4 regions of the Bacillus sp. FSL R7-0646 genome follow, and region 3 is predicted to be linked to each of the others. Evidence: riboswitches for the same ligand, from Rfam matches in the RefSeq annotation. Region 3 holds a riboswitch; each other region holds the start of a gene.
The links. Region 3 has a riboswitch for S-adenosylmethionine ahead of MKY62_RS04825 (methionine ABC transporter ATP-binding protein). Riboswitches for the same ligand answer to the same signal wherever they lie in the genome.

Region 1 (7,687 bases), 1.9 Mb from region 3:
TTTTCGGAAAAGATGCCGATCCCCGCCTTATATTCGTGCAGTGCGGATTCGATAATGCCTTCTGATTCATGCTGATTCACGTTTTGTTCCTCCATTTTCAGTAGGTAGTCTTTTTTATTATGAGCCTCTTTTCAAAAAATACGCGAAAAAACCCCGGTTTTCTCCGAAACCGGGGTGTTCTTTCATTTACTCAGATACAGAAATGACAGAGCCTTTATATTTTTTGTCGATGAACTTTTTGATGTCGTCAGAGCGCAATACTTCCATCAGAGCTTTTACTTTGTCAGAATCTTCGTCGCCTTTGCGGACGGCGATGATGTTAGCGTAAGGATTGTCTTTTGGAGACTCAAGTTCGATTGAATCAGTTTTCGGATTCAGCTTGTTTTGGATCGCATAGTTCACATTGATGAACACTGCGTCTGCTTCATTAGCTTCGTATGCTTTTGCCGTCATTTCAGGCGCCACATCATTTTTGATTTTCAGGTTTTTCTTGTTTTCTGTAATATCTTTTACTGTCGCATCTACTTTTTCAATGCCTGATTTCAGCTTGATCAGTCCCGCATTTTCAAGCATTGCAAGCATGCGGCCCTGTTCAGCGGCATTGTTGCTCATAATAATTTTTGCACCGTCAGGAAGGTCTTTTAAAGATTTATACTTTTTAGAGTAAATGCCGAATGGCTCAAGGTGTACCGCACCGACGTTGACTAGATCGTAATCTTTGTTTTCTTTCATTTCCTGTTCAAGGTAAGGGACGTGCTGGAAGTAGTTCGCATCAAGATCTTTTGTAGCGAGCGCTTTGTTGATCAGTTTGTAGTCCGTGAAATTTTTGATTTTAAGCTCATAGCCTTTTTCTTTCAAAAGCGGTTTTGCTTCTTCAAGGATTTCGGCGTGAGGCGTCGGCGTCGCTCCGACTGTAATGACTTTGCTGTCTTTATCTCCTTCGCTGCTGGAAGATCCGCAAGCGGCCAAAACGCCTGCAAAAATGATGAATAAAGCTGTTAATAAACCTTTTTTCATGTTGGTGTCCTCCCTAACGTTTGTCTAATTTATTTGTTATAAAATCCCCGATAAATTGGATGATGAACACAATAGCTAAGATGAAAATAGTGGCGATCAGTATAATATCGGGATTGTTCATCTGAAAGCCGTTTACATAGGCAAGGTTCCCGAGTCCGCCTGAACCGATTGCTCCGGCCATCGCTGTCGAACCGATCAGTGCAATGGCTGTAACCGTAATGCCTGAGATCAGCGCCGGCATCGATTCGGGCAGGAGCACTTTAAATATGATCGTCGATGTTTTTGCCCCCATCGATTTCGCTGCTTCAATCACGCCTTTGTCGACCTCGCGCAAAGCAATTTCAACCAGGCGGGCATAGAACGGAGCGGATGCGATAATCAAAGCCGGAAGAGCGGCATTCGGCCCCAGAATCGTATTCATTAAAAACTTTGTGAAACCGAGCAGCAAAATAATCAATATGATAAAAGGAATAGACCTGAACACATTGACGATTGCCGAGATTACACCGTTAACGACTCGGTTCTGCCAAATGTTGCCTTTTGAAGTCAAATAGAGCAGCATGCCGAGAATCACTCCGATGATAAAAGCAAACAATAGGGAAATTCCTGTCATATATATCGTTTCATACGTTGCTTCCCACAGCTGCTCCATATCTACGTTTGGAAACAGTTTTTCAAACATTCGTGATCACCTCTGCTTCTACCTGGCGGCTCTTGATGAAATCGACCACGTCATTGACCTCGTTTTCACGTCCGTCGACATGTATGAACAATGAACCGTATGCACCGTCCTGAGTCTGCGAGATTTTGCCTTGAAGGATGTTGACTTCAACATCGAACTTCCGAATGATCTGCGTGATCAGCGGCGATTCGGCCGCTTCGCCGACGAAAGTGAGCTTGATCGTCCGCCCGGATGTCGTTTCTTCGAGGAAATGCTTCAGCGTTTCCTTTGTTTCCACCGGTTCTGTTACCTGCTGAACAAAGCGCTTTGTCATTTCTTCCTTCGGCTTGATGAAGACGTTCAGTACATCGCCTTCTTCTACGACCTTTCCGTTTTCCATGACGGCCACTCTGTGGCAGATTTTCCTGATGACATGCATTTCATGAGTGATCAGGACAATGGTCAGTCCGAGCCTTTCATTGATATCGGACAGAAGACCCAGAATCGAATCAGTCGTCTGCGGATCAAGCGCTGATGTCGCTTCATCGCATAACAGAACTTTCGGATTGTTTGCGAGCGCCCGTGCGATGCCGACGCGCTGCTTTTGGCCTCCGCTCAGCTGTGAAGGGTAGGCGTTTTCCTTGCCTTCAAGACCGACAAGCTTAATCAGTTCAGCGACTCTTTCCAGACGTTTTGCTTTGCTGACACCGGCGATCTCCAGCGGAAACGCAATATTGTCGCGCACCGTTCTCGACCATAACAGGTTGAAATGCTGGAAAATCATGCTGATTTCCTGCCTTGCTTTCCTCAGCTTCTTCCCTTTGATCTCGCTGATTTTTCTGCCGGCTACTTCAACCGTGCCTGAAGTCGGCTGTTCAAGTCCGTTCAAGAGACGGATCAAGGAGCTTTTTCCGGCTCCGCTATATCCAATAATTCCGAAGATTTCACCTTTTTTAATCGTAAGGGTGACATCTTGGACAGCATTGACATCTCCATGCTTTGACCGATAAATCTTTGAAACATTTTGAAGATTTATCAAAAGCCATCACCTGCTTTCTTGCTCAATTCTCATAGTTGTCTAAATTCCTGATCAATCAACGAAAAAAGCCTTTCTGCACACATGAGCAGAAAGGCTTTGGAAAAGTCTGGGCCTTTCTCTCATCTTTCAAAGCATAACGCTTCGCGTGAATTGGCACCATTTCAACACGTGTTGATGGTTGCCGGGTTTCATAGGGCACTTCCCTCCACCTCTCTGGATAAGAGAAACATATATTTATTTTTTGATTATTATGATCGGAATTCTTAAAGTAGGATATCATGCGAAAAAATAGTTGTCAACTATTTTTCGTAAGACAATCGTCCTACGGCGAAAAGAGACGAGCGTAAACGCCCGTCCCTGTCTGACTAATACACGGAATGTGCCGATTTTTTGAATTTTTAAAAAGTCTATGAATAAAGATCGCTGTTTTTAAAGAAGCCGTCCGTCAGCCATAAAATCGCTTCAAGCTTCAATAAAGCTCTAAAAGAGCCTTTTACTTTAACAGTGCCGCGCTGTACGAGATGCTGCAATGAAATGTCGCCATGAAGAAGGTCAATAATCTCGCTTTGCTCTCCAAAAAAGGTCAAATGAGCTTTTTCTACAGGAGAATATTTTTCCATTTCCCCTTTTTCGTTGATTGCTAACGTAAAAGCTTCTTTCTCTCCTTGAAACGTAATCAGCAAAGCCGTTGTAGATAATAGAGGTTTTAAAAAAAGAGCCTTGCCCTCTCTTTCTATCAATCCCATTTTCTCCAACTGTATAACCTCCTGTAAATTGGTCATACTTACAGATTCTCTGTCTGCTGCAGGAGTTCCTTTAGGAATTGCTCGACAAGTTTTTGCTGGTTATTTCCCGAGAAATATGTCAAAACCGCCCTTAATCCACAAGATTTTGTTTAATCGTATCATATAAGTAGGAAACGGAGTGAAAAGCGTATTCTTTTTTGACGACTCGCCCTTTTTTGTAAAGGATAAAACACGGGACGCTTTCAATTTCCTGCTGTTTGGCAAATGACGGGGAGTAATTGAGATTGTTTTTATAAAAAGGAATGTCCTTCATCATTTCATCAACGACCTCCAGCATTCTTCCGGCCAGCTGACACGTTCCGCAGAACGGCGTGTATACATATAGAAGACAAGTTTCATGCTCTAGCCGTTTTAGCTCTTTTTCTTGAAGTTCTTGCATCTGTTGAACCGCACCTCAATACGTTTTATAATAGATATTTTGTATGTACCCGGATGTTTGAACGAAATAATACTTCTGCAACATGCTGACTCGGGGCGGAAGCGACTTCTTTGTATACTCTATCAATGTATAGATGCGAAGCTTGGGGAAGCTCCCTCTTCAGCTGCCGGCGGAGCTTTTCGCCTGATTCATCGGCATCCACCAGGATATAAACGTCTTTATCGAACAGCGTCTCAGCGAATTCATCGAGTTTTGCCTGGCTGATCGTTCCGTTTGTGCATATGATGTCCACGGGCTCTTCGATGACATGCTTCACTTTTTGCTTATCTGATTTCCCTTCGACGATCATGACTTTTTCATTTTCCGGCATATGGATCACCTTTAAAGATTTACTTGTAAAAAAAGGCAGTGAATATTCACCGCCTGACTTGATTAACACCAGCCTTGGTGGTCATCACAGTCTACATATTTAGCATCCGGTCCGCTTACGGTATCCGCCATTTTGTAAAACTTTTCATCTTGGAATGAATATCCAGATTTCAACTCGTATTGATCCTTGCCGGTCATTCGGCCGATCAGCTCATTTTCATGATACAGCTGCGTTCCGCCGTTTTTTAATCGGCTTTCCACATGTTCTGTAATATCAATACGTTCTTTTTTCAGCGTCAATTTGGACACCCCCTCCTGATATAGAGTATCCAAACGACGAATGTCTATCCTGTTTAGTCTTCTTTTATCATGTCCTCATATTGCCCGGCTGTCATCAGGTTTTCGATTTCAGAAGCGTCTGACGGCTCGACGACAATCATCCAAGCCTTTTCATACGGAGACTCGTTGACGAATTCAGGGCTGTCTTCCAGATCTTCGTTCACTTCGACCACTTTTCCGTTGATCGGGGCATACAGCTCAGAAACGGTCTTTACGGATTCAACGCTGCCAAAAGGCTCGTCCGCTTTGATTTCGTCTCCCACTTCAGGAAGCTCGACAAATACGATGTCTCCAAGCTCAGATTGTGCAAAGTCTGTAATGCCGATTCTGACTTTATCTCCTTCGGTTTTCACCCATTCGTGTTCTTCTGAATAACGCAACTCTTTCGGTGTGCTCATGCTAACCCCTCCATAAAGTGTTTTAATCGATCCTACATTGAAGATATCATATTTTGATGTGTTATAACCAGTATGTCTTAAACTGATCTTCTTTAAAACCGACCGTTACTTTACTGCCGTCTGTCGTAATTGGGCGTTTGATCAGCATACCGTCTGATGCAAGCAGTTCCAGCTGCTCATCTTCAGACATGCTTTGCAGCTTGTCTTTCAGGCCGAGTTCGCGGTATTTTTGGCCGCTCGTGTTGAAAAACTTCTTCAATTCAAGCCCGCTTTTCTCGTAGAGCTCTTTCAGTTTTTCCTTGCTCGGCGGCTGTTCTGCGATATGTATCCCATTGATTTCTTTTCCGTGGTCTTCGAGCCATTTTTTCGCTTTGCGGCATGTCCCGCATTTCGGATACCAGTAAAAATCCAAAGCCATACATACACCCCTCTCATTTAATCGAGGTAATTTTAACATAGATCGAATGAAAAACCTAAAACAGTGCTCGGGTTCTATTAACAGCTCAGAAAGCCCTGCATTAAAGCAGGGCTTCTCGTTTAAACGATATATTTCTCAGCTTCAAAGACTCCCTTGGCTGCCTGGCGCTTTTTCTCAATCACGTTGACAGGCGTAAAGCGCGTCAATTTGCGCAGCGCGGACAGCATCATGCGCAGCGAATCGCCTGATTCCATCGCAATGAGCGATTCTTTGGCATGGCTTTCAATTTCCTGAAAGGCTTCCTGCGCAAAAATTTGCGTATAAAGAATTTTCTGTGCGTTTTTGTCTTCGCCGGTTGCCCGGATGGCTTTTTCAGTACGTAAAATAGCTGCTTCCATTGCGTAGATCTGGCTGACAATGTCGGCGATGTTGACGAGGATTTCCTGCTCCTGGTCGAGCGCTTTTCCGTATTTTTGCGCGGCGAGTCCCGCGATCATGAGCGCGGTCTTTTTGGCGTTTCTCAGCAGATACTTTTCCTGTTCGAGAACGCCGTCACCTGGTTCTTCAGGCATGAGCATCATCAGTTCTTCCTGAAGAGCCTTTGCTTTCTCAAACAGAGGAAGCTCGCCTTTCATCGCTTTTTTCATGTAGGTGCCCGGGACGATGAGCCGGTTGATTTCGTTTGTGCCTTCAAAAATCCGGTTAATCCGTGAATCGCGGTAAGCCCGCTCCACTTCGTATTCCTGCATGAATCCGTAACCGCCGTGGATTTGAACGCCTTCATCAACGATATAATCAAGCGTTTCAGATCCGAATACTTTGTTAAGGGAGCATTCGATTGCATATTCTGCGATCGATTTCGCAACCTGGCGCCCGTCTTTTTGCTCTTCTTCGCTCAAGGTGCCCATTTTGTCTTCAAACAGCCCGACCGTACGATAAACAGAGCTTTCCATCGCATAAAGTTTGACTGACATGTTGGCGATTTTTTCCCCAATTAAGCTGAACTTTGAAATCGGTGTCTTAAACTGCTGGCGCTGATTGGCGTATGAAGCGGACAGCTCGATGACCCGTTTCGAAGCGCCGATTGTCCCGACAGCGAGCTTATAGCGTCCGATATTTAAAATATTGAAGGCGATGACATGCCCTTTTCCCGGTTCACCTAATAGGTTTTCTTTTGGAACTTGAACCTGGTCTAAGATGAGCGTGCGGGTCGAAGAGCCTTTGATGCCCATTTTTTTCTCTTCAGGCCCTGTGGAGACGCCTGAGTAGTCTTTTTCCACAATGAAGGCCGAGAAATGTTCGCCGTCTATTTTCGCATAGACGATGAAAATATCAGCAAAGGCTGAGTTTGTAATCCATTGCTTTTCGCCGTTTAATATATAGTGGGTTCCCGCCTCATTCAAAACGGCCGTTGTTTTTGCCCCTAATGCATCAGACCCGGAGCCCGGCTCTGTTAAAGCATAGGCTGCAAACTTTTCCCCCGTTGCAAGGGACGGCAGATACTTTTTCTTTTGCTCCTCGGTTCCGAAAAATACGATCGGAAGCGTGCCGATCCCTACGTGCGCCCCGTACGATAACGAAAAGCTCCCCGCTCTTGAAAATTTTTCGGTGATTAACGCCGAGCTGATTTTATCAAGTCCGAGTCCGCCATACTCCTCAGGAACGTCAGCTCCGAGAAGCCCGAGTTCGCCGGCTTTTTTCAGAAGCCTGACAGAATGATCGAAATTGTGCTCTTCAATTTCGTCGATGTACGGTAGCACATCTCCGAGAATATAATCCTCAGTCGTTTTGGCGATCATTTTATGTTCATCTGTGAAATCTTCCGGTGTGAACATCTGATCAGCCGTTACCTCTTCGATCAGAAAGGCGCCGCCTTTTTTCATATGATCTTTTGTTTGTTCCATTGTTCCATCCCCCTTGTGATTAAACTAATTCGAATACCCCTGCTGCTCCCATGCCTCCGCCGATACACATCGTCACAATGCCGAATTGCTCGCTTCTCCGGCGCATTTCGTGGATCAATGTCAGCGTCAGCTTTGTACCCGTGCAGCCGAGCGGATGTCCGAGCGCAATCGCTCCGCCGTTGACATTGACTTTTTCTTCATCAATGCCAAGCGACCTGATGACCTGGATCGCTTGCGATGCAAACGCCTCATTTAATTCGAATAAACCGATATCCGACAGCTCAAGTCCCGCCATCTTCAGCGCCCTTGGGACTGCTTCCACAGGGCCGATGCCCATCACTTCCGGCGGAACGCCGC
Region 2 (7,687 bases), 540 kb from region 3:
TCCGGAAATTCCCCGGCATTGTGTCCTATTTTCACGGTATTGGTTATCTTTTCTATAAATCGGCTCTCACTAGTGATATAATACCTCTATTCCTGTATCGATTGGGAGAGAGTAAAAACATGCGCAATTTGAAAAGTATATGGAAGAAAATCAGGCTTTATTTGATCTTGGTGATGATCCCCGCCTTCATTATAAGCTTTTTTGTATACGAACAAGAACGAGAAAATATCACTGAAAAGCACCGTCAGACTGCGACTCTCATGCTCAATATTCACCGCAACCAAATCAATTACCTGATCGGCGAAACAGAAGCAAGGCTCAGCTCCCTTGCCACGGCCCTCAACCACCCTGTTAATGAGCAGCATATCAAACGAATCCTGACGGAAACGTATAAAAAAGAACCGCGTTTTTCGGCTTTATACCTTTTAAATGAAGACGGCGATGTCATGGTGAGCACGTCTCCCGCCAAAGAAAAAAAGGCGCTTTCTTACAAGAGCATTCTGCAAAAAGCGGAAAAATCAAAGAAATCCGTGATCACAGACGATATACATACAGTGTCGGACGGGCTGGAGCTGAATATTTTTACTCCGGTCTTTGACAGCGAAGGGAGAACAACAAATTTTCTGCTCGCTTCGATCCGCGTCGATTATCTGAAAAATATCATGAACGTCTTGAGCCCTGAGCTTTATATCAAAATTCTCAATCAGAAGAATCAGATCGTCTTTACGGCAGGCCATTCTCCTCCTGAGAAGCCGGACGGCGGTACCGTCGACGCTTTTTTGGACCAGATCGACTGGAAGCTTGAAGTCTATCCGGAACCGGTCCAGCTTGATGAAATCGTTCACAGTCTTCTGCTGTCATTTTTGAGTATTTTCATTCTGCTGAATATTATGTTCCTCCTGCTCCAGTATGTCCTGCTGAAGCGGCGGACCAAGCAGGAGCGCGCCCAAAATGAAGCGCAGAAGCTCGAATTAATCGGCACCTTGGCGGCGAGCACCGCTCATGAAATCAGAAACCCGCTGACAGGCATCAGCGGCTTTATCCAGCTCCTTCAAAAAAAATATCAATCAAAAGAAGATCAAATGTATTTCTCAATCATCGACCAGGAAATCCGGAGGATCAACCAGATTGTCAGCGAGTTTCTCGTGCTCGGAAAGCCGACGGCAGAGCAGTGGCAGCTCAACTCCATGAATGAAATGATTGACGAGATCATGCCGATTATTCATTCTGAGGCAAATTTATATAATGTGGAAGTGGAATTTCAAGACTGCGGAGAAGATCCGGCTTATGTGTATTGTAAAAAGGATCATATTAAGCAGGTTGTCTTGAACGTCGCCAAAAATGCTCTTGAATCGATGAAAAACGGCGGAAAGCTGGTCATTCAAATCGAACATGATCAAGAGAAGGCGCAAATTATTGTGAAGGATATCGGAGAAGGCATTCCACAAGAAATGATGGAAAGTATTTTCCAGCCTTTTGTTACATCAAAAGAAAAAGGAACCGGACTCGGCCTTGTCGTGTGCAAGCGCATCATTTCCATGTACGGGGGAACCATTCATATCGAAAGCGAACGGCATAAAGGAACGACTGTAACGATTACGCTGCCGACTTCAAAGGAACAGGACGACTGAGGTTTCCCCGTTCCTGTAAAAGAGCCTGCCTTCCTTACGGCAGCTCTTTTTCGTTCATCCGCTATGCCGTATATTTTTCAACGGGCAGACAGTCGATGCAGCCTAAAAAATCTTGCAGCAGATTGTCTGGCGCGTTTTCATTCATAGACAATTTTTGATATTCATAAATTAATTGATCCAGCTCCTGGCTCCGCCTGATCGTTTCATCCCCTGTATATCCATAGATTTCAGCGGCTTCAACCATCATTTGCCGCTTCTTGCTGATGGAAACGAGCAATGCTTCTTTTTCAATATACCTTTGCATACGCTTCACCCCTTACCAACATATCGTTTCTTAAAACCATCCAGATTTTGCGTACTTGAGCATTATTACAGATTATACTTATTTTGTAAACCTATTTCCGAAAAAAATATTTTGAAATCGAGTATAATAGATTTGTGGAATTAATGGTGTTATACCCATCGATGAAATATGGTAAACCACCTTTAAAAGAGTTCATACGGATAGAAGGAGGTCCAATGATGCGCCAAATGATGAAAAAACCAGTTTCAAAGCTCCGAACCGTCTTTGCCGTGAAAGAAGCATATTCAGGCCTCTTATTGTTTTTCAGGGCATTTAGAGCCTGGAGAAAGGGAGACTACCCCTTATTCCCGAAAAAAACAATTTTGCTGGCCGCGCTGGCATTTATCTATGTGCTGTCACCGATCGATTTGATCCCCGATGTTCTCGCAGGCGTCGGCTGGCTTGATGATGCGGCTGTGCTCGCTTTTCTCTTCAGGCAAATCACCAAAGAGCTGGACGGGTTTGAAACACATCTAACAGGGAGAGTAAATTACAATGGAAAACAATAAAATCCTCGGCATCAATCATCTCTTGTTTTCGGTCTCTGACCTGTCCGTCTCTATTTCATTCTATGAAAAGGTGTTTGATGCCAAGTGGCTCGTAAAAGCCGAGAAAACCGCTTATTTTGACCTGAACGGCATCTGGCTCGCATTCAACGAAGAGAAAGACATTAAAAGACAGGAAATCCACGACTCTTACACCCATATCGCGTTTTCGATCCAACAGGAAGATTTGCCGTTCTGGGAAAAGAAATTACACGATTTAGGCATTAATGTGCTGAAGGGCAGAAAACGGCATGAAGGAGACAGAGATTCAATTTATTTCTCAGATCCAGACGGCCATAAGTTCGAGCTTCACACAGGCTCTGTATTTGACCGTCTTCAATACTATCAAAATGAAAAACCGCATCTTTCATTTCATGAAGGCCACATCAAGGCTCTTTATGACAGAAACAAATAAAAAGCGTCCCCGGGGACGCTTTTTTTATGACTGGTTCACATTCTCTTTTTCATAAATCGGCACCCAGCCCTCTGTCGTCACAAAGATTCTGACAGCCACGACTTTCCGGTCTTCCTGAAGCGTGAAATAATGGCGGGTGTTTTCAGGAACAGAGATCAAATCCCCCGGATTTAAAAGGACATCAAAAAATGTGCCGTCTTTTCCTTCTATCGCAAAGATGCCGTGGCCGCTGACGATAAACCTGACTTCATCGTCTGTATGATGATGCTCCTGTTTGAAGTTTTTCAAAAGCTCATCGAGTTTCGGATTTTGGTCGGAAAGCGAGATGACATCGCTCGCTTTATAGCCGCGGCGTTCTGAAATGTCTTTGATTTCAGCGGCAAAGACGTCTAAAATCTCCTGTTTCTCTTCATCGGTCAAATCGTATTTTTCCTTTAAACCGGCCGGCAGTTTTGTGATATCCCACTTTTCATAAATGACCTCCTGCCGCTTTAGAAATTGTTCTACTTCTTCCTGGTTTTCAATGCTCGTGTTTTGTTCATCATGGATCCGAATTGTCGCCATGCTTTCTCCCCCTTTTTTAGTTAAACGTGATAAGCCTGCAAAGCTTTCAGCTTTAAATGCCAGCTGAACAAGAATTCATATGCTTCAAGCATCCGCTTTGCCTCAAATGCCGTTTTTCCCCAGACAGTAATGCCGTGGCTGCGAATCAGCACTGCGCCTGAATCGCCTGAAAGGTGCCCGGCAAAATCCGCCGCCAAATCAGGAATATGAGCGCTGTTTTCGATAATCGGGACCGTGACCTCCGCGTGCTCCTCCCAAAGTCCGAGCGCCTTTATGATTTCCTGGCCCCTGAATGTCACTTGCTTTTCTTTTGCATAAAGCTCTGAGATGACATTGTTGTCAACCGTGTGGACGTGAAGACAGCAGCCGGCGTTTGTGTGTTGATAGACATAGGTGTGCAGCAGCGTCTCCGCCGACGGCTTCAGCGCGTGTCCGGTCTCCGCCGGCCTCCCCTCTTCGTCCGCCAGGAGAAAATCCTCCTCGGTCTCTTTTCTTTTATCTTTTCCGCTTGCTGTGATGAGAAACCGCAGCGGGTCTTCTGATACTTTGATTGACAGATTACCGCTTGTCGCCGGGAACCAATCCCTTTCCGCAAGCTCTTTTTTTACCTCGGCTAGTTCCTGCCGTTTTTGCTCAGACATCCATTCTTTCACCTCCGCGGTCTCTTCGAGTATTCGCCTTACATCGCGGAAATCGCCGAATGCCGCATGCTTCAAGCCGAGCTCTTCACATTCCCGCAGCAAATAGTCGCGCGCGATGCATAAATCGGAACATTTGGCAGCTTCAACATCTGTAACAGAGTCCCCGATCATGACAACGAAATCGTCCCGGCCTTTCAGCCGGCGGATGATGGAAGGCTTGCAGCAGCCGCAGTCATTTCCGCAGCCGCCGTCACACGGATACGGCCAGCGGATCTCGATATTGCGGCTGGTGAAAGCGGCCTCGTTGCAATAAATGCGGTCCTTTCCGACAATTCCTTCAAGCAGAGGATAGACGAAAAAATCCATCCCTCCGCTCACAACGTAAAACGGAAGACCCTTCTCATCCAGGAAAGAAACAAATTCTTTAAATCCGGGGCGGGTCTCGGCTTGTTTCAGTACATATGCCGTAATGTCTTCTTTCAGGCTGGCCGGAAGCAAATTAAACATTCTGCCGACTCCGTCCCGAATCGATATGTCCTTGGACAGAACCCCGTCTTTTAGAGCGGTCCATTCTTCTGGAGCAAATTGTTTCATAATGCTGATGATGTTGTCGTTTGTTGTGATCGTTCCGTCAAAATCGCAAATGATAAGCGGCTTTCTCATACAGAGACCTCAACCCTTCCCCATTTTTCAAGGGCGAGCTTCAAATCGGGAGAGCGCTTTGCTTTCTCTTCGACAGGCTCCGCTTCTAAGACGGCATCAATGACCGCCCGAAACGCTCTTCCTCCGCCTGCCGCCCCGTTTGGATGGCCGTGAATCCCCCCGCCTGCATTGATGATGTGGTCAATGCCAAAGTCTTTCATCAAGAGCGGGACCATGCCGGGGTGAATGCCGGCCGACGGCACCGCGAATGTCGGTTTAAAGACGTCTTCCTTCGTGCATTCATCGTATATGGCAAGCGCATCTCGCTTCGGCAGAGCGACGCTTCCGTACGGAGAAGGGAACAGGCTGAAATCGGCACCCGCATACCGGTTCAGTTTGCCGAGCAAGAGCGAATGGGAAAAACCGTAATGCGGCGATGAAGTAAGTGCGCCGCTTACTGCCGGGTGCGCCATAATCGGCAGCGGGATGTCATCGTCTTCTGCAAAGCTTTGCAAAACATCGAGCCCGTAGGCAAACACATTAAGCAGCAAAACATCAGCTCCGAGCTCGGCTGCTTTTCTCGCTTTCGCTTTCAGCTCCATTGTCCTGCCCGTCAGGTTGACGGCATACAGCGTTTTGCGCCCTGTTTCTTCAAAGGCTTCCTCAAGCACTTTTTTTCCTTCCGTGATTCGTTTTTCAAAGGGGGCACTGCCTGTTTCGAATAGGATTTCATCGTCCTTGATCAAATCCACTCCGCCAAGAGCCTGCTGCCTCAGCTGTTCCTTCAAGTCTTCCATATCGCGGCCGATGACGCCTTTAAAAATGCTCATCAACAGCGGCCTTTCAAATTCGCCGATTTTTTTCCGGATCCCGTATACGCCGAATTTTGGACCCGGCAAAGATTGCTTAAAAGACCGCGAAAACTCCAAATCCGCCAATTTGATTTTTCCGTCGAGAGACAGCTTTCCAAAAACGGTCGTCAGCACAGCGGGAATGTCGTTTGTAAAATTGGCTTCCGGATAGGCGATGGTGACCGTTGCCTGTTTTTCCCCCAGCTCGCTTTCTGTTTCTTCGACGTTGACGACGCGTCCTTTATGCTTTTTCAGCTGCTCCTGCTTTAAGAGCGGCAGATCTGTCCACGATCCGACCGTCAGCCCGATCGCGATTTGCTCGGCCCGCTTTTCTGCGTCACAGCCTGGATCGGCCAAGATATATGTTGCCAAAAGTTCACTCATTCTGTAGCTCCTTCCTGCTTCATGCATATAAAAAAACCTCTTTTGCTGCTTTAGCTAAAAGAGGTTTCGCTTTTCAGGTTCGAATCCTTATCTCTCAGCGTCAGCTGCAAGAATTAGCACCGTGCTTAAAAAGTCGGTTGCCGGGCTTCATCGGGCTTGTCCCTCTGCCTGCTCTTGATAAGAATATTGATTTTATAAATTATTTTGAATTATCCCATCGTTTCTCCCGGTTGTCAATGACTGTGGCCGGTCTTTTTGAATATATTCAGCTCGGCAATACGCGAAGCCGCTTCCCGGAGCCGCTCTTCGCTTGTCAAGAGGCCGACTCTCACATAGCCTTCCCCGTGTTTGCCGAAGCCGATGCCGGGCGCGGTGACGACATTCGCTTTTTCGAGAAGCAGATCGGAAAAAGCCTCAGATGTATAGCCGTCGGGAACAGGCATCCAGGCGAAAAAAGATCCTTGCGGAGCATCCGCATGCCAGCCGATATCGCGGACCGCGCGGATCCATGCATTCCGCCTTTTTTCGTAGCGCTCATTTTGCTCCTGGACACACGCTTGATCTGATAGGAGCGCGGCCGCCGCGGCGTCTTGGACTGCTTTAAAGAGGCTGACATACATATGGTCCTGGTAAAGGTTCAGCGCTTCGATCACAGAGGCGTTGCCGACTGCAAACCCGACCCGCCATCCAGCCATATTATACGTTTTGGAAAGCGTGTAAATTTCGATTCCTGCGTCTTTTGCTCCCGCCGTTTCGAGAAAGCTGACAGGCCTCTTGCCGTCGTAGCCGATCGCGCCGTAGGCAAAATCATGGACGACGCAAATTCCGTTCGACTTGGCAAACCGGACGGTCTCTTCGAAAAAAGCAGATGTGGCTTGGGCACCGGTCGGGTTGTTCGGATAATTTAAATACATGAGCTTCGCTTTTTCTTTCACTTCCTTGGGAATCCGGCTGTAGTCAGGCAGAAACTGATTGTCCGCTGTAAGCGGCATCGTTTCCATGTTCGCTCTTGCCAGTTCAACGCCCGACCAGTAGTCGGGATAGCCGGGATCGGGAACGAGCACTGTATCCCCCGGATTTAACAAACATTGCGGAAGTTCGACAAGACCGGCTTTTCCGCCGAACAATACAGCGACTTCGCGTTCAGGATCGAGCTCTACGCCGTATTCCCTTTGATAGAACGCGGCCGCCGCCTCCTTGAGTGAACGGCTGCCGCGAAAGGAAGAATACCGGTGGTTTTCAGGGTTGCGGACGGCTTGCGCCATTGTATCAACGATATGTTCCGGTGTCGGCTGATCCGGATTCCCCTGACCGAGATTGATGACATCATGGCCGGCGGCAATTTTTTCATTCACCTTTTTGACCAAGGAAGCGAAAAACTGCTCCGGCAGCTGCTTCAGTACATCTGAATGCTCAAATTTCATACGATTCACCCGCTTTTGAAAAATTCTTGAAATGATAGTCCATCATCATATATTGTTAAATGTAAAATGTAAAGAAAAAAATGAGGTGATCCAGAGTGAAGCTGACAATTTCATGCCTGCAATTCGATATCGCGTACGGCAATCCTTCTGAAAATTTCAAAAAAGCGGAGCAGCTGATCGAGCAGGAAAGCCGGAAGGCGGATATCCTTCTCCTTCCTGAGCTGTGGACGACGGGTTATGATTTAAA
Region 3 (7,687 bases):
AATGGCTGAAACGGTTTATTAAAGAAAAAAATTGAAAAAGCGGGAGGAGAAACATTGGAAACACTTTTGGAATTAAAAAATGTATCAAAAACGATCAGGGGGAAAAAGATCATCGAGGGCTTGAGTTTTGACGTGCGGGCAGGCGAGATATTCGGCTTCCTGGGGCCGAACGGCGCCGGAAAAACGACGACGATCCGGATGATTGTCGGACATATGAGCATTACCGCCGGTGAAATCGCCGTGTGCGGCGTCAGCGTAAAAGAAAACTTTGAAAAGGCTGCACGGCATATCGGAGCGATCGTTGAAAACCCGGAGCTTTATAAATTTTTAACGGGCTACCAAAACCTTCAGCAATACGCGCGCATGACGAAAGGCGTGACGAAAAAGAAAATTGACGAAATCGTCGAGCTCGTCGGATTGAAAAACAGGATCAACGACAAGGTCAAAACGTATTCGTTAGGAATGAGACAAAGGCTTGGCCTTGCCCAAAGCCTTTTGCACGATCCAAAGCTGTTGATTCTCGATGAGCCGACGAACGGGCTTGATCCGGCAGGTATCCGGGAAATCCGTGACTATTTAAGAAAGCTGACGAGAGAAAAGGGAATGGCGGTCATCGTTTCAAGCCACCTGCTTTCAGAAATGGAGCTGATGTGCGACAGGATCGCCATTATTCAAAACGGAAAGCTCCGGGATATTCAGCATGTGCACGGACCCGCTCGGGATGAGAAGAAGCGCTATTATATTCAAGCGGACGACACCCAGGCTCTCACACGGGAAGCGGCTGCTTTCAGAAAGGTGAAGGTTGACGAAGCGGAAGGCGGGATAGAGCTCAGCATTCAAAAGGATGAAGTGCCTGATTTGATTAAACACTTGACAGACAGCGGTGTTCGCTTATATGAAGTGAAGGCTGTGAACAAATCGCTGGAAGACCGATTCCTGGAAATCACCGCAGATAAGGAGGAAGCTCAGCATGTTTAATCTCATCGTAAATGAATGGATCAAAATTTTTAATCGAAAAGGCACATACGTCATGATCGGAATTTTGCTGTTAGCTGTCATCGGGCTGGGCGTTCTCACAAAGACGATCGGAGAGACAGACCAAAACACGGACTGGAAAAAGGAATTGGCGCAGGAAAATAAGGACATGAAGGAACAGCTTAAAGGGAACAGCAATCCAACACTTGAAAAAAATTATGAACAGTCGATCGCAATTAATGAGTATCGAATCAAGCACGATTTACCGGCAGATGGGGATTATTCAGCTCTGTCTTTCATCAGCGATACGAGCGGGCTCATCTCGCTCGCCGGTTTGTTTGTAATCACGGTGGCGGCGGGAATCGTTGCGAATGAATTCAGCTGGGGAACGGTGAAGCTGCTTGTCATCAGGCCGATCAGCCGCTTTAAAATCCTGCTGGCAAAATATTTTACGGTCCTGCTTTTCGCATTGGCTTTGCTTTTCATTCTGTTCGCAAGCGCAGGGATCACAGGCCTTGCTTTATTCGGGGCAGGCGACAGCAGCCAGGTTCACTTGGTGTATGTCGGTGGAACGGTTGAAGAAAAAAGCCTGCTATTGCATTTGGCCGGCAGCTATTTGCTGAATTCGATTTCGCTTTTGATGATGGCGACAATGGCCTTTATGATTTCAGCGGTTTTCAGAAACAGCTCGCTCGCCGTAGGTATTTCGATTTTCCTTTTGGTTATGGGCGGAACGGTGACAGGCCTGCTCGCGACGAAATTTGCTTGGGCGAAATACATCCTGTTTGCCAACACGGACCTCACTCAATACTTTGACGGATCTCCGGTTGTTTCAGACATGACGCTGGGATTCTCGATTGTGATGCTGGCTGTCTATTTTATCGTTTTTCATGTGCTCGCCTTTGTTGTATTCACAAAGAGAGACATCGCTTCATAAGCGGTATACGTTTAAAAAAAGCCTGACACCGGTTTCCGGGCGTCAGGCTTTTTTTAAATATAAAAAGACTGCTGACATTCGGTCAGCAGTCCTGTATGAAGATCAGCGGTTCACAGCTTACGCTTTTGTTACGTTAGCAGCTTGTGGTCCGCGGTTTCCTTCAACGATTTCGAAAGATACAGATTGGCCTTCTTCCAAAGTTTTGAAGCCTTCGCCTTGAATAGCAGAGAAATGAACGAATACATCGTCTTGTCCTTCAACTTCGATGAATCCGAAACCTTTTTCAGAGTTAAACCATTTTACTTTACCTTCTAGCATGAAATTTCCTCCTAAAGCGATAACGCTTAAATTCACTATTCTTGCTCTAAAACAAACTTCCAAGACGAAAACTCTTACAAAACTTTCTTCTTAAAGATAGTTCGAACAAAAATAATTACCTTTACTTTACCAGTGTTTAAACGAAATTACAACTGCTAAACACAATTTTTTTAAAAAAAGTGAAATTTAATGCTCAGGGTGAAAAACAATGAGTAAAAAGGGAGTTTTTGAAATTTTCACGAATCTGATTGACAACATTTCAAAGAAGCTGTAAAGTTAGGTAAAACTTCATGCAACTATACTTCTTATTCAGAGAGGCGGAGGGAATTGGCCCTGTGAAACCTCGGCAGCGGGTTCTGCATACAGCAGAATACTGTGCCACATCCAACAAGCCGTACGGGCTTGGAAGATAAGAAGAGAGCGGACTCACTCTATTTACTTTGTGTCGTCAAAGGCTTCTTCTTATTTTTTAAGAGGAAGCCTTTTTTGTTAGCCCTAAAAGAGGAGGAGATCATCATGATTACATTTGAAGGCGTTGAAAAGGTCTATGAAAGCGGCGGACAGAAGGTCCATGCGCTCAATGGAATCGACCTTCATGTGGATAAAGGGGAAATATACGGCGTCATCGGCTTCAGCGGCGCAGGAAAAAGCACGCTGATCCGCTGTGTGAACTTCCTTGAAAAACCGACGGCCGGAAAGGTTTTCGTCGGCGGAAGAGACTTAATGTCCCTGTCGAAAGCTGAGATACGAACTGTGAAAAGGAAGATCGGCATGGTTTTTCAGCATTTTAACCTGTTAAATTCAAAGACGATTTTCGCTAATGTCGCTGAGCCGCTTGCGCTTGTTAAAACACCGAAAGCCGACATAAAGAAAAAAGTGACGGAGCTGCTCCGTTTTGTCGGACTTGAGGATAAAGCCCGCGATTATCCGGATCAGCTTTCGGGCGGACAAAAGCAGCGCGTCGGGATTGCCCGGGCGCTGGCGACAAATCCGGAGGTTCTGCTCTGTGATGAAGCGACATCAGCGCTTGACCCGCAGACGACCGGCGATATTTTGAAGCTGCTGAAGCGCGTCAATGAACAATATAACATCACGATTCTGTTAATCACTCATGAAATGAATGTGGCAAAAGAAATCTGCGACAAAGTTGCGGTAATTGAAAAAGGAAGAATCATTGAATCCGGCAGTGTGTTTGACGTATTTTCCGCGCCGGAAACCGAAACGGCCAAAAGCTTTGTCAAATCAGCCATCGACCACGAGATACCTGAATCGATTCAAAAATTAAATCTGAAGCACCTCTACCAGCTTCAATTTGTCGGCGAATCTTCTGGGAAGCCTTTTCTTTCTCAAGTGTCAAAGCGGTATGACGTAGAAGTCAACATTCTGCACGGAACGATTACAGAGCTTCAGGGAATTCCGTTTGGCAGCATGACGGTCGAGCTGCAGGGGGAAGATGGTGAAATCGGGCGGGCGCTCGAATATATACGCAGGGAAAACATTCGCATCAGGGAGGTATAAGCATGCTAGTTACATATGACCAAATCATTGACGCACTGGTTCAGACGATTCAAATGACGGTTTTTTCGCTTTTATTTTCAAGCGTGATCGGCATTCCGCTCGGCATTTTGCTGGTAGTCACAAGAAAGGGGCATCTGCTTGAGAATCCGGCAGTTTTTACGTTTGTCAATATGATCATTAACATTTTCCGGTCCGTCCCGTTTATCATTTTAATGGTTGCTTTAATTCCAGTGACAAGGCTGATTGTAGGGACGTCGATCGGCACATCGGCAGCGATTGTTCCCTTGACTTTTTATGCGGGGCCTTACATCGCTAGACTCGTCGAGAACTCTCTGCTTGAAGTGGATCCGGGAGTCATTGAAGCCGCTGAAGCAATGGGAGCGACTCCGAGACAGATCATCTTCAGGTTTCTGATTCCAGAAGCGCTCGGTTCGCTTGTGCTGAGTTTTACGGTGGCAACGGTCGGATTGGTCGGGGCGTCGGCGATGGCTGGTGCGATTGGTGCAGGCGGTCTTGGGGATTTGGCGATCACATACGGCTATCAAAGATTTGACACGCTGACGATGATCATCACGGTTGCAATTCTCGTCATCGTAGTGCAAGGATTGCAGACATCCGGAAACGTTCTGTCAAAAAAATTGAGAAGAAGATAGACAGAGAGGGAGACGGCTATTATGAAAAAATTTGCATGTGTTGTGATCTTCCTGCTGCTTGCGGCAGTGATCGCGGGGTGCGCGGCAGACTCTGATGCGAAAACCATTAAAATCGGCATCAGCGGAACGGATACGAGAATTTGGGACTTTGTGAAGAAAAAAGCCGAAAAAGAAGGCTTAAAGCTTGAAATCGTCAAATACTCCGACTATGTTCAGCCAAACCAGGCTTTGGCGAGCGGCGACATTGACGCCAACGCTTTTCAGACGATATCCTACTTTAATGCATTCAAAAAGGAACGCAACCTTGAATTATCGCCGGTCGGCACAACGATCATCGCTCCGATGGGCATTTATTCCGAGAAATATGATTCGCCTGGCGATATACCAAACGGCGCGGAAATTGCCGTTCCAAGCGAAGCGACGAACATGGGCAGAGCCTTGCTTCTGCTGGAGTCCGCCGGCCTGCTTCAATTAAAGGACGGATTTGACGGAAATGGAACGCTTGATGCAATTAAAGAAAATCCTAAAAAACTCAAAATCACAACGGTGGCCGCAGAGCAAACGCCGCGCGTGCTTGCCGATGTCGCTGCATCCGTCATCAACAACGGCATAGCGGTTGACGCCGGCTTCCATCCTGTCAAAGATTCGATCAAACTGGAAGATGAAACAGCGACACCGTACATCAACATTATTGCGGCCAGAACAGAAGACCGGGATCGCGAAGATTTGAAAAAGATCGTCGAGCTGTATCAAGCAGACGACACTGCTGAATTGATTAAAAAAGAATTTGACGGAGCACAGCTGCCGACTTTCGTTCCTCTAAAAGACATCGGCGAATAAAATGTCAGTCGCGCAATTGCTTCCCGGGTCATATATTGAAATACATCGATAATTCCTACTTGACCAATCAGGTTTGTTGTACTATAGTTTTTAAATGTAAAAAATTCTGGGGGTGCTTTTGTTATCATGACATTATTTGTTGTTATTAATATTATCGTCATGCTCGGCCTGATGGCGCTCCTTTATATGATGCAAAAAAAGCATGTTTCTTTTTCTAAGCGGGTATTTACCGCTCTGGGAATCGGAATTGTTTTTGGATTCGCTTTGCATTTTATATATGGTTCGTCTTCAGAAACGATTACGCAGACTTCTGATTGGTTTAATATCGCAGGCGGCGGCTATGTCAAGCTTTTGCAGATGATCGTTATGCCGCTTGTATTCATCTCGATTTTGGGTGCTTTTACAAAGCTTAAGCTGACGCACAATATCGGAAAAATCAGCGGATTGATCATCGGGCTCTTAATCGCGACGACAGCCGTCGCTGCTGCGGTGGGTATCGCGTCCGCGCTTGCTTTCGACCTGCAGGCCGTCCATGTGGACCAAGGCCAGGCGGAGACAATGAGAGGGGCGGAACTCGAACAGAAATCGCAGGACATGGAAGCCAAAACGCTTCCGCAGCAAATTGTCGAGCTTCTTCCTGGAAATCCGTTTTTAGACTTTACTGGAGCAAGACCGACATCAACGATCGCAGTTGTTATTTTTGCGGCTTTCCTTGGGATCGCTTATCTCGGGGTCAACCGAAAACAGCCTGAACAAGCTGAACTTTTCAAAAAAATGGTTGATGCCGTGTATGCGATCATTATGCGTGTGGTCACCTTAATTCTGAGGTTGACGCCTTACGGTGTATTGGCGATCATGACAAAAACGATTGCAACGAGCGACCTCGACAGCATTGCCAAACTCGGCAAATTTGTCATCGCTTCATATGCGGCGCTGATCGTCATGTTCATCATTCACCTGCTGCTCATTACATTCAGCGGTTTAAATCCTGTCACATACTTGAAAAAGGCGTTTCCAGTTCTTGTATTCGCGTTTACATCAAGATCAAGCGCAGGCGCTTTGCCGCTGAACATTAAAACGCAGCGAAGCCTTGGTGTTCCAGAAGGCATTGCGAACTTTGCCGGATCCTTCGGACTGTCCATCGGTCAAAACGGATGTGCCGGCATTTACCCTGCAATGCTCGCGATCATGATCGCGCCGACTGTCGGCCAAAATCCGCTTGATCCGTCATTCTTGTTCACGGTTATCGCAGTTGTTGCGATCAGCTCTTTCGGAGTGGCAGGCGTCGGCGGAGGTGCGACCTTTGCAGCGCTTCTCGTCCTTTCGGCATTAAACATGCCTGTAGCGCTTGCCGGACTTCTGATTTCTGTTGAGCCGCTGATCGACATGGGGCGTACGGCTCTCAATGTCAGCGGCAGCATGACGTCAGGACTTGTCACGAGCAAAGTGACAAATGAGCTTGAAAAAGACACGTACCAAGACCGTACAAATATCATTGAAGCAGAAGTGTAAAAGAAAAACGGCCCGCACAGCTTGAGAGCTCGTGCGGGCCGTTTTTTATGAATAGCTTTGATCGTCATCGAACATCGTCTGAGCTGCAGCCTGATCGTTCATAACATTCACCGGAGCAGTCATATGGCTTGATTGATGCTGGTCATTTGCCGTATGGCCTGACTGGCGGTGTTCATGTGATTGTCCTCCCGGATTAAAAGCCTGCTTGATCATGTCAGCCGGATTCATCATCGTCTGATTGCGGCCGCTTCCTTGCTGCCGTCCTCTCATGCCATTCGCGAACATGCCGGTCAATCTTTTGCGGATTTCGGGAGAAAAAGCCGCGGTTAATGCAGCTGATCCTAAAACTAATACAGCGGGATGGATGCCAGATCTTCTTCTAAACAAAGGGTCAACCTCCTTTTTACGTATACCATCCCCAGTCATGATCGGTTTTATTCTTCAACCTTGGCCGCGTGATATAAGCGGTGCTTTTCAAAAAATTCGAAAATGGCGCGGTAGACTTTCATTTTATTTTCTTTTTTGGAAAAACCGTGCCCTTCATTTTCCAAAACGAGATACTCGATATTCCGCTCCATGTTCCTCAACTGATCGACGACCTGATCGGACTCTTCCTTTACGACGCGCGGATCGTTTGCGCCTTGGATGATCAGCATCGGCTGAGTCATATTCTCCAGATATGTAACAGGAGAATCGGCTTTCATTTTTTCATAATCCCGCTCCGGATTGCCGACCCATTTTTCCATCATCGGCTGCCAGAAATCAGGTACGGTTTTGACGAACGAAAACAGGTTGCTGACTCCGCATATATCGACGACGGCGCGGAAATACTCAGGATGCCTCCCGTGGAGCAAAAGCGACATATATCCTCCATAGCTGCCGCCCATTAAAAAGAGTTTTTCGCGGTCTGCAAGCTTTTGATCGATAAGCCAGT
Region 4 (7,687 bases), 1.2 Mb from region 3:
CCTGAAACCTTTGTTTCTCTTGTAAAAGACATGTTAACCAAAACCGATGGTTCAACAACCAAAGCGATTGAAACGCTGATCGGCGGCAAAGCCGAAATCGAAGTTTTTCAGCAAAATAATATTGATTATGACAAGCTTTCACCTGAGGAAGCAAGGCTGTTTCAACGCGATGATGACATCTTGTTTAGAACCTCGTCTTTGAAAACAGGCGATGATTATTTATCTTATAATTATGTCTATGTCAAAACAAACTTACTGCCGCCCGCCATCAAACAAGATTTGCAGGAAGAAAGGCTTCCCATCGGGAAAATCATTGCAGAACTGGAGTCAAGGCGTGAAATTTTCAGCACGGGCGACTGCCTGGGAAAACATTTCACACAACTTGTACCTGTTTCAGCAGACCGGACATATGCTTTTAAAAAATACCAGATCATCAGCGGCCGACAGTGCATGTTCTATGTCTGCGAACTGTTTGATTTAGAAAAAATCTGCAAACTGACTGCGGGCTGAATCATGCCCGTCAGCTGCCGCTTTATGAAAGAGCTTCCAAAACCTCCTCCTTCCTTCTTCCCTCATAATAAAAACCCCTGAGAAACAGGGGCTGTTATTTATTGATACACCGTTTTCGGAACTGCAACGACCGGATTTCCGGCGGCATAAGGGGCGACATCGTATTGTTGGAAGACGATCGCAATGCCGTCGTTAGTGTAATAGAAGGCCGTGTTTTTACCGAGGACGATGTCTTTCTTCTTCACATCCGGAAAGAAAATGTCGCTGTGTTTTTGAATATAGTTGTAAATGTATGTTTTTGTCTTATCCATTTTCGATTTTGTATTTAGGATGTCGGATAAATACACCCGTTTTTTAGAGACAAGGTCATAGTTGAAAGAGCGGACTGCCGTATTTCCGTGCGCTCCGCCGGAATAGACGTAATTGCTTGTCAGGATGCTCAGCTTTTGGCCGGTCCGGTATTTCACTTCAAAGGACGTTTGATAATCCGTTTGGTATCCGTGCTGTTGGCCGTCTTTCTTGTTTTTTACATAATCTTTGTAGGACTGCTCAATATAATGTTTAAAATCTTTGTTGATCTTGTTTTGGAGAGATTTGGGGCTTACATTTGAAACTTGCGGGTATTTCAAAGCCTTAATGTTTTTGTACGTATGGCTCGTGACCGTCGGTTTTTTTTCGTTTGCCGCGTGTGCAGAAGGAAGTGCGGCCGCACTGTACAGCGCAAAAAACAATACCCCTGTCATCAACATTCCGAACGCTTTAAACACTGTTTTTTTGTTCATAAAAACCCTCCTTAATCTGTCATTTTTTATAATACCCATTTTGAAATCAGGTACACATTATAGACCGGTGAACTCAATAAAAAGTTTCTGTTTTTGGAAATAAAAATTGAAAAAAATTCTAATTTATTCTGTTTGTTCAGCATCTTGTTGACTGTTTGAACGGCTGTCCTGACGAAAAATTCACACATTGATTCGATACGCCCTCCAGTTTAACCGCAGAAGAAGAAAATGAAAAAAACGAAGAGTTTTTTTAAACCCATTGACATTTTTATAAAAAGTATTAATATTAAAACTATTAAAAAATCGCATAAAAAGGTTTTCCTTATCAAGAGTGGTGGAGGGACTGGCCCTGTGAAACCCGGCAACCGCTGTCTATGACAGAATGGTGCTAAATCCTTAAGAGCATGTTCGTGCTCTTGAAGATAAGGAGGAGATTGAATATATCAAGCTCTTCCTTATCGGGAAGAGCTTTTTTATGTCTATAAAGAAAGAGGGATGAAGCATGACACAATCAACCGATGTACTGAAGCAAACGCCTGGAAGAAAAATCGGACCGTACAGAGCTGATCAGGTGGGCAGTCTTTTAAGGTCTGAGCCCGTAAAAAAAGCGCGCCTCCAAAAAGCGAACGGCGAAATTAGCGCTGAACAATTGCGCGAAGTCGAAAACGAAGAGATCAAGCGCATTGTCGAAAAGCAAAAAGAAATCGGTCTTAAAGCCGTGACAGACGGGGAATTCCGCAGGTCATGGTGGCATTTCGATTTTCTTGAAGGACTTGACGGCGTAGAAGGATATACAGCGGACAAGGGCATTCAATTTCATAATGTTGAAACGAAGCCGCGCGGCATCAAAGTAACAAGCAAAGTCGACTTTACAAACCATCCGATGCTGGAAGATTATAAATTTCTTCATGATATTGCGGGCACACATACGCCGAAAATGACGATTCCGAGCCCGAATATGCTGTTTTTCAGAGGAAAGCTTGGAGAAAGCCCGTATGAGGATCTTGATGAATTTCATCACGATGTAGCTCAGGCTTACAAAAAAGCGATCCGCGCATTTTACGATGCCGGCTGCCGCTATTTGCAGCTGGATGACACGGCCTGGTCCGTATTTTTCTCAGACAAAGGACATGAGCAGATCAAAGCTTTCGGCCGCCAGCCTGATGAACTGCGCCAGTCTTTCGCCAACACGATTAATGAAGCAGTTGAAGGGCGCCCGGACGATTTGACGGTCACCATGCACATCTGCCGCGGCAACTTCCAGTCGACATGGGTGGCGGAAGGCGGCTACGATGCGGCTGCTGAAACGATTTTCGACGGACTCAATTTAGACGGACTTTTCCTTGAATTTGATGACGAGCGCTCCGGCGGCTTCGAACCGCTTCGCTACGTCCAACGGAAAGACTTGCAAATCGTCCTCGGTTTAATTACATCTAAATTCGGCGAGCTTGAAAACCCGGATGATATTAAGCGGCGCATTGAAGAGGCGTCCCGATATGCCGATCTGAACCAGCTGTGCTTGAGCCCGCAGTGCGGCTTTGCTTCAACGGAAGAGGGCAACCTGCTTACCGAAGAACAGCAGTGGGAAAAACTGCGCCATGTCGTCGAGATCGCTGAAGACGTATGGAAATAACACCTCATATTTGAGACATGCCTCCTGACGGCATGTCTCTTTTTTTGCCCCTCTATACAATTTAAAATTCCTTCTTGATTTGTTCATAGTTTGATCATATTTGGCTTCTATAATGCTCTTTAGTGAGGTGATCGAACAATGATTAAGAAAAGGAAAATCGATATATTCCTGGTCTTCATTCTTGTATTATCTGCAGCATTAAACTTGTACGGCATCTGGAATAGTGACACAGACAACGCCTACTATACGGCGGCCGTTGAAAGTATGACCCAAAGCTTTCATAACTTCTTTTACGCATCATTTGATCCGGCAGGCTTTGTAACAGTTGATAAACCGCCTGTCGCACTCTGGATTCAGACACTTTTTGCACTTGTATTCGGCGTGCACGGCTGGAGCGTCGTTCTCCCTGAAGCCATTGCGGAAGTGATTTCCGTAGCACTCTTGTACTTTATTGTAAAACCTACTTTTGGCAAAACGGCGGCCAGAATTTCAGCTCTTATTATGGCGTGTACGCCGATTGCCGTTGCGGTCAGCCATACAAACAACGTCGACAGCATTCTCGTCCTTTGCTTGATGATTGCAACGTGGCTGTTGTTTAAAGCAGTCCGGAAAGGAAAAATCGGCTGGCTGCTCGGCGCATTCTGTATGATCGGTGTCGGTTTTAACGTCAAAATGCTGCAAGCTTACATGGTATTACCGGCATTCCTGCTGTTTTACATGATTGGAGCCAAAACGACGATTCGCAAAAAAGTTGTGTCTCTTATCACAGCCGTGATCGTTCTGGCAGGTGTTTCCGTTTCCTGGGCGGTTGTCGTCGACAGCCAGCCCGAGATTTCGCGCCCTTATATCGGAAGCAGCCAGACCAACTCTGTCCTTGAGCTGGCGTTTGGCTATAACGGCATCCAGCGTCTCACAGGTCAAAACGGTGCAGGCGGGGGCGGAACCTCCTCATCTGATCATGATCAAAAGAATCAGCAGCAAAGCGGCGATATTGAAAACAACTCAGACTCGGCAAATGGACAAATGGCTCCGCCGAGCGGAGGCGAAATGCCTTCGGGCGGACCGGATGGCCGGCAGGGTGATGTCCAAAGCGGCGGCGGAGGTCCCGGTGGCGGCACAGGCGGCATGTTTGGCACTGGAACCCCGGGTCCTCTCAGACTATTCCAATCTGAGCTTTCAGGACAGGCTAGCTGGCTGATCCCGTTTGTCCTCTTCGGCATCATCGGTTTGCTGATCGCGGGTCTTCGCAGACAAAGAAAATTCAATGAAACAACGACTGAAACAATTTTCTGGATGATGTGGCTTCTGCCGGTCGCTGCATTCTTCAGCATCGCAGGATTCTTCCATCATTACTATCTGATTATGCTGGCAGCTCCAATCGCCGCTTTGTCAGGTGCAGGCTGGACGGCGCTCGTTCGCCTCTATCAGGAAGAAAGCGGCTGGAAAAAACGGCTGCTGCCAATCGGCATTTTGCTGACAACCGCATTTGAATTGTATATTTTGAGTCCTTATCTCAGCGAAATCGGCTTCATCTGGAGCATATTGATCGGCGCTTTCGGCATTGTCACAAGCTGTCTTCTCATCTTTCTCAAGAAAGGAAAGTCATTCAGCTACTATGTATCACTTGCAGCGCTGCTTGGCATGCTGATCGGGCCTTTCTATTGGACAACGGCGACGCTTGCTGACGGTGTAAACGGCATGATTCCACAGGCCGGACCTAAATCCGCACAATCATTTGCCGGCGGTGGCGGAGGAGGTAAGATGCAGAATAACGACGGCAGCGGACCTCCCGGATTTGGCAGCCAAGACGGCCAAACAGACAGTAATCAAAACAACAATAATGGCCCTGGCTTCGGTCCAGGTTCAAACAGCCAAAACAGCAACGATTCTTCAGCTGATACCGGTTCCGGCCAAAACAGCCAAAATCAGAATGACGAAGGCGCAAGCGGCCGTCAACAAGGCAGACCAAGCGGCGGCGGCAGCCCTGGAAGCGGCGAGTCGGTCGATGAAGAACTGTTGAGCTACCTTGAAAAGAACAACACCGGTGAAAAATATTTATTTGCAGTCTCAAGTGCAACTTCTGCTCAATCTTACATCATCAAAACGGGCAAAGCTGTGATGGCGATGGGCGGATTCTCAGGAAGCGACCCGATTTTGACGGTTGAAAAACTTGAGAAGCTCGTCAAAAACGGCGAAGTCAAGTACTTCATGATCGGCGACGGCCGAGGCCGGGACAATTCAGAAATCACCAACTGGATTAAAGAAAACGGCACAGAAATTTCAAAAAGCGAATACAGCAGCTCTTCTTCTGATGATTCACAGTCAGGCGGACCTGGCGGAAATCAAACGCTTTATAAAGTGGAGCTGGATTGATGAAAGGAAAGGTGATGAATATGCAGAAACAAGTCACATTTTCAATCGTAGTCCCTGTCTACAACGAAGCGGAAGTGCTTCAAAGCACCTATGACCGATTAAAAACCGTCATGGACTCGACAGGCGATCCCTATGAACTGATTTTTGTAAACGATGGTTCAAGCGATGACAGCATTCACACGCTGAAGTCGCTTGCTCAGTCAGACCAGGCAGTAAAATGCATCAATTTCTCAAGAAACTTCGGTCATCAGATCGCGATTACGGCCGGCACAGACTATGCTGCCGGCGAGGCGATCGTTGTGATCGACGCCGATTTGCAGGATCCTCCTGAATTGATTTTGGAAATGGCGGAAAAATGGCGCCAAGGCTTTGACGTTGTATACGCCGTCCGCACAAAGCGAGAAGGAGAAACATTTTTCAAAAAGCAAACGGCCGCCATGTTCTACCGGATTTTAAGAAAACTTACAGACGTTGATATCCCGGTGGATACAGGAGACTTCCGGCTCATGGACCGGAAGGTGGTCAATGAAATGAACAAGCTGAAAGAAAAAAACCCGTTCGTCCGCGGTCTTGTCAGCTGGCTCGGGTTCAAGCAGACAGCCGTCTATTACGAGCGCCACGAACGGCTTGCAGGGGAAACGAAGTACCCGCTGAAAAAAATGCTGAAGCTCTCGCTCGACGGCATCACTTCATTTTCCTTTCAGCCGCTGAAACTGGCAAGCTACTCAGGAATCGTGCTGTCAGCGATCGGCTTTATATACGCCTTCATCGTCGTCTGCATGAAGCTGTTTACGACAAGCACCATTACAGGATGGTCGTCGATGATCATTCTGCAATGCTTGTTCAGCGGATTTATCCTGATCATCCTCGGGGCAATCGGCGAATACATCGGCCGCATTTATGACGAAGTGAAAGACAGGCCGCTTTATATCATTGACGGAAAATACGGGTTTGAAGAACAGCGGCGGGCGCGAGCTCCCCAGCGCCATATTATGTAGAAAGATCCAAAAGGAGGGATTCCGATGAGCGTACTAGTTGTCGGGGGAGCCGGTTATATCGGTTCCCACGCCGTTTACACGTTAATTGAGAAAAAAGAAAGAGTCGTTGTTGTGGATTCCCTGGCAACAGGACACGCAGAAGCCGTTCACTCCGAAGCTGCGTTTTATAAAGGGGACATTCGCGACCGGCATTTTCTCAAGCAAGTATTTGAAAACGAGGACATTGAAGCCGTCATGCATTTCGCAGCATCTCCGATTTCCTCGAAATCCAAAAACGTGTTTACTTCCTTTAACGAAAACATCACAGGAATGGAAACACTGCTTGACGTGATGAAAGAATACGATGTCGGCCGGATCGTTTTCGCGTCAAGCGCGGCCGTCTACGGCAGTCCAGAAGACCTCCCTGTCACAGAAGAAACCGAACCTGAGCCCGTTCACGCGCACGGCAAAGTCAAATGGATGATGGAGAAAATGCTGATGGAAGCGGAAAAAGCGTACGGGCTGAAATATGTGATCCTCCGCTCCTTCAATGCGTGCGGCGCTCACCCATCCGCCATCATCGGCGAAGACCGGGGGAGCGAAACACATCTCATTTCAAATGTTCTGCGAACCGCTCTCGGACACCTTCCTTTTGTTCACATAGATCAATCTGAAGACGGAACTGGCGTCCGCGATTATGTTCATGTTCAAGATTTGGCAGAAGCACACGTGCTCGCCATCAATCACTTGCGGAAAGGCAAGGATAGCCGAATCTACAATCTCAGCTATGGCGAAAGCTACTCCGCTGAACAAATCATCCTTGCCGCCCAATATGTCACAGGCATTCCCCTCATCGCCGCAAAGCTGACAGAAACGGACATCGATTCACAAGCAACATTTGCCGCTTCTTCCTCCAGAGCCAGAAAAGAATTAGGCTGGACCCCACAGCACAACAGCCTGATCGCGATCATCCGCGACGCCTGGAACTGGCACTCTGCGAATCCGAATGGATATGCGTCGGAGAAGGTGAAGCAAGGGTGAAAATGAACTGCACCCCTATCGTTAGGCAGCGTCTAACTATGGAGGTGCGTTTTTTTCTCCATCGGCTTTGCGGTAGTTGGTGATCATCGGCAGGCCATTGAAATGTTTTTATTTGAGTTCCAAAAATTAGAAGGCTTGTCCCAATTTTGTGGCCTACCTTTGTCAAATAAGAAAAGGACTGCATAAAAACTCTTCAGTCCCTCTATGATTCAATTCCTAAATCAACTAAATAAGCCGTTGGCTGTTGTTTGTTTTTTTGTAAATCAATAAGTACATTAACAGAACCTGCTGTACCAATTGTCTTCCCATGATAAGAAATATACAAAACTACATAATCTTTATTAAAATAATGAATATTAGCTATCCTCGCA

Region 1: linked by a shared signal. The riboswitch ahead of metN (methionine ABC transporter ATP-binding protein MetN) and the one ahead of MKY62_RS04825 (methionine ABC transporter ATP-binding protein) in region 3 are both predicted to bind S-adenosylmethionine.
Region 2: linked by a shared signal. The riboswitch ahead of mtnW (2,3-diketo-5-methylthiopentyl-1-phosphate enolase) and the one ahead of MKY62_RS04825 (methionine ABC transporter ATP-binding protein) in region 3 are both predicted to bind S-adenosylmethionine.
Region 4: linked by a shared signal. The riboswitch ahead of MKY62_RS20795 (5-methyltetrahydropteroyltriglutamate--homocysteine S-methyltransferase) and the one ahead of MKY62_RS04825 (methionine ABC transporter ATP-binding protein) in region 3 are both predicted to bind S-adenosylmethionine.

The regions. Positions count from the first base shown of each region.
Region 1 is NZ_CP150217.1:3,289,488-3,297,174, forward strand. Features, by position in the region: gene MKY62_RS17150 (carboxymuconolactone decarboxylase family protein) at 1-95, opposite strand, end outside; gene metQ (methionine ABC transporter substrate-binding lipoprotein MetQ) at 187-1,017, opposite strand; gene MKY62_RS17160 (methionine ABC transporter permease) at 1,031-1,699, opposite strand; gene metN (methionine ABC transporter ATP-binding protein MetN) at 1,692-2,717, opposite strand; SAM riboswitch class I at 2,834-2,941, opposite strand; gene MKY62_RS17170 (SCP2 sterol-binding domain-containing protein) at 3,125-3,472, opposite strand; gene MKY62_RS17175 (thioredoxin family protein) at 3,594-3,902, opposite strand; gene MKY62_RS17180 (toprim domain-containing protein) at 3,928-4,272, opposite strand; gene MKY62_RS17185 (YusG family protein) at 4,335-4,571, opposite strand; gene gcvH (glycine cleavage system protein GcvH) at 4,625-5,008, opposite strand; gene MKY62_RS17195 (arsenate reductase family protein) at 5,070-5,426, opposite strand; gene MKY62_RS17200 (acyl-CoA dehydrogenase family protein) at 5,546-7,330, opposite strand; gene MKY62_RS17205 (acetyl-CoA C-acetyltransferase) at 7,350-7,687, opposite strand, start outside.
Region 2 is NZ_CP150217.1:1,500,871-1,508,557, reverse strand. Features, by position in the region: gene MKY62_RS07730 (PAS domain-containing sensor histidine kinase) at 120-1,631, shown strand; gene MKY62_RS07725 (aspartyl-phosphate phosphatase Spo0E family protein) at 1,693-1,935, opposite strand; gene MKY62_RS07720 (YkvA family protein) at 2,154-2,483, shown strand; gene fosB (metallothiol transferase FosB) at 2,470-2,934, shown strand; gene MKY62_RS07710 (cupin domain-containing protein) at 2,959-3,498, opposite strand; gene MKY62_RS07705 (methylthioribulose 1-phosphate dehydratase) at 3,519-4,139, opposite strand; partial or broken gene mtnX (2-hydroxy-3-keto-5-methylthiopentenyl-1-phosphate phosphatase) at 4,137-4,802, opposite strand; gene mtnW (2,3-diketo-5-methylthiopentyl-1-phosphate enolase) at 4,799-6,016, opposite strand; SAM riboswitch class I at 6,101-6,200, opposite strand; gene MKY62_RS07690 (pyridoxal phosphate-dependent aminotransferase) at 6,250-7,440, opposite strand; gene MKY62_RS07685 (carbon-nitrogen family hydrolase) at 7,536-7,687, shown strand, end outside.
Region 3 is NZ_CP150217.1:959,257-966,943, forward strand. Features, by position in the region: gene MKY62_RS04805 (hypothetical protein) at 1-35, shown strand, start outside; gene MKY62_RS04810 (ABC transporter ATP-binding protein) at 55-978, shown strand; gene MKY62_RS04815 (ABC transporter permease) at 971-1,912, shown strand; gene cspB (cold shock-like protein CspB) at 2,030-2,230, opposite strand; SAM riboswitch class I at 2,533-2,646, shown strand; gene MKY62_RS04825 (methionine ABC transporter ATP-binding protein) at 2,747-3,748, shown strand; gene MKY62_RS04830 (methionine ABC transporter permease) at 3,751-4,401, shown strand; gene MKY62_RS04835 (MetQ/NlpA family ABC transporter substrate-binding protein) at 4,423-5,241, shown strand; gene MKY62_RS04840 (L-cystine transporter) at 5,365-6,753, shown strand; gene MKY62_RS04845 (hypothetical protein) at 6,799-7,140, opposite strand; gene MKY62_RS04850 (S9 family peptidase) at 7,188-7,687, opposite strand, start outside.
Region 4 is NZ_CP150217.1:4,008,310-4,015,996, forward strand. Features, by position in the region: gene MKY62_RS20785 (chorismate pyruvate-lyase family protein) at 1-510, shown strand, start outside; gene MKY62_RS20790 (DUF3298 and DUF4163 domain-containing protein) at 609-1,292, opposite strand; SAM riboswitch class I at 1,612-1,721, shown strand; gene MKY62_RS20795 (5-methyltetrahydropteroyltriglutamate--homocysteine S-methyltransferase) at 1,795-2,925, shown strand; gene MKY62_RS20800 (glycosyltransferase family 39 protein) at 3,064-5,298, shown strand; gene MKY62_RS20805 (glycosyltransferase family 2 protein) at 5,319-6,296, shown strand; gene galE (UDP-glucose 4-epimerase GalE) at 6,321-7,316, shown strand; gene MKY62_RS20815 (hypothetical protein) at 7,519-7,687, opposite strand, start outside.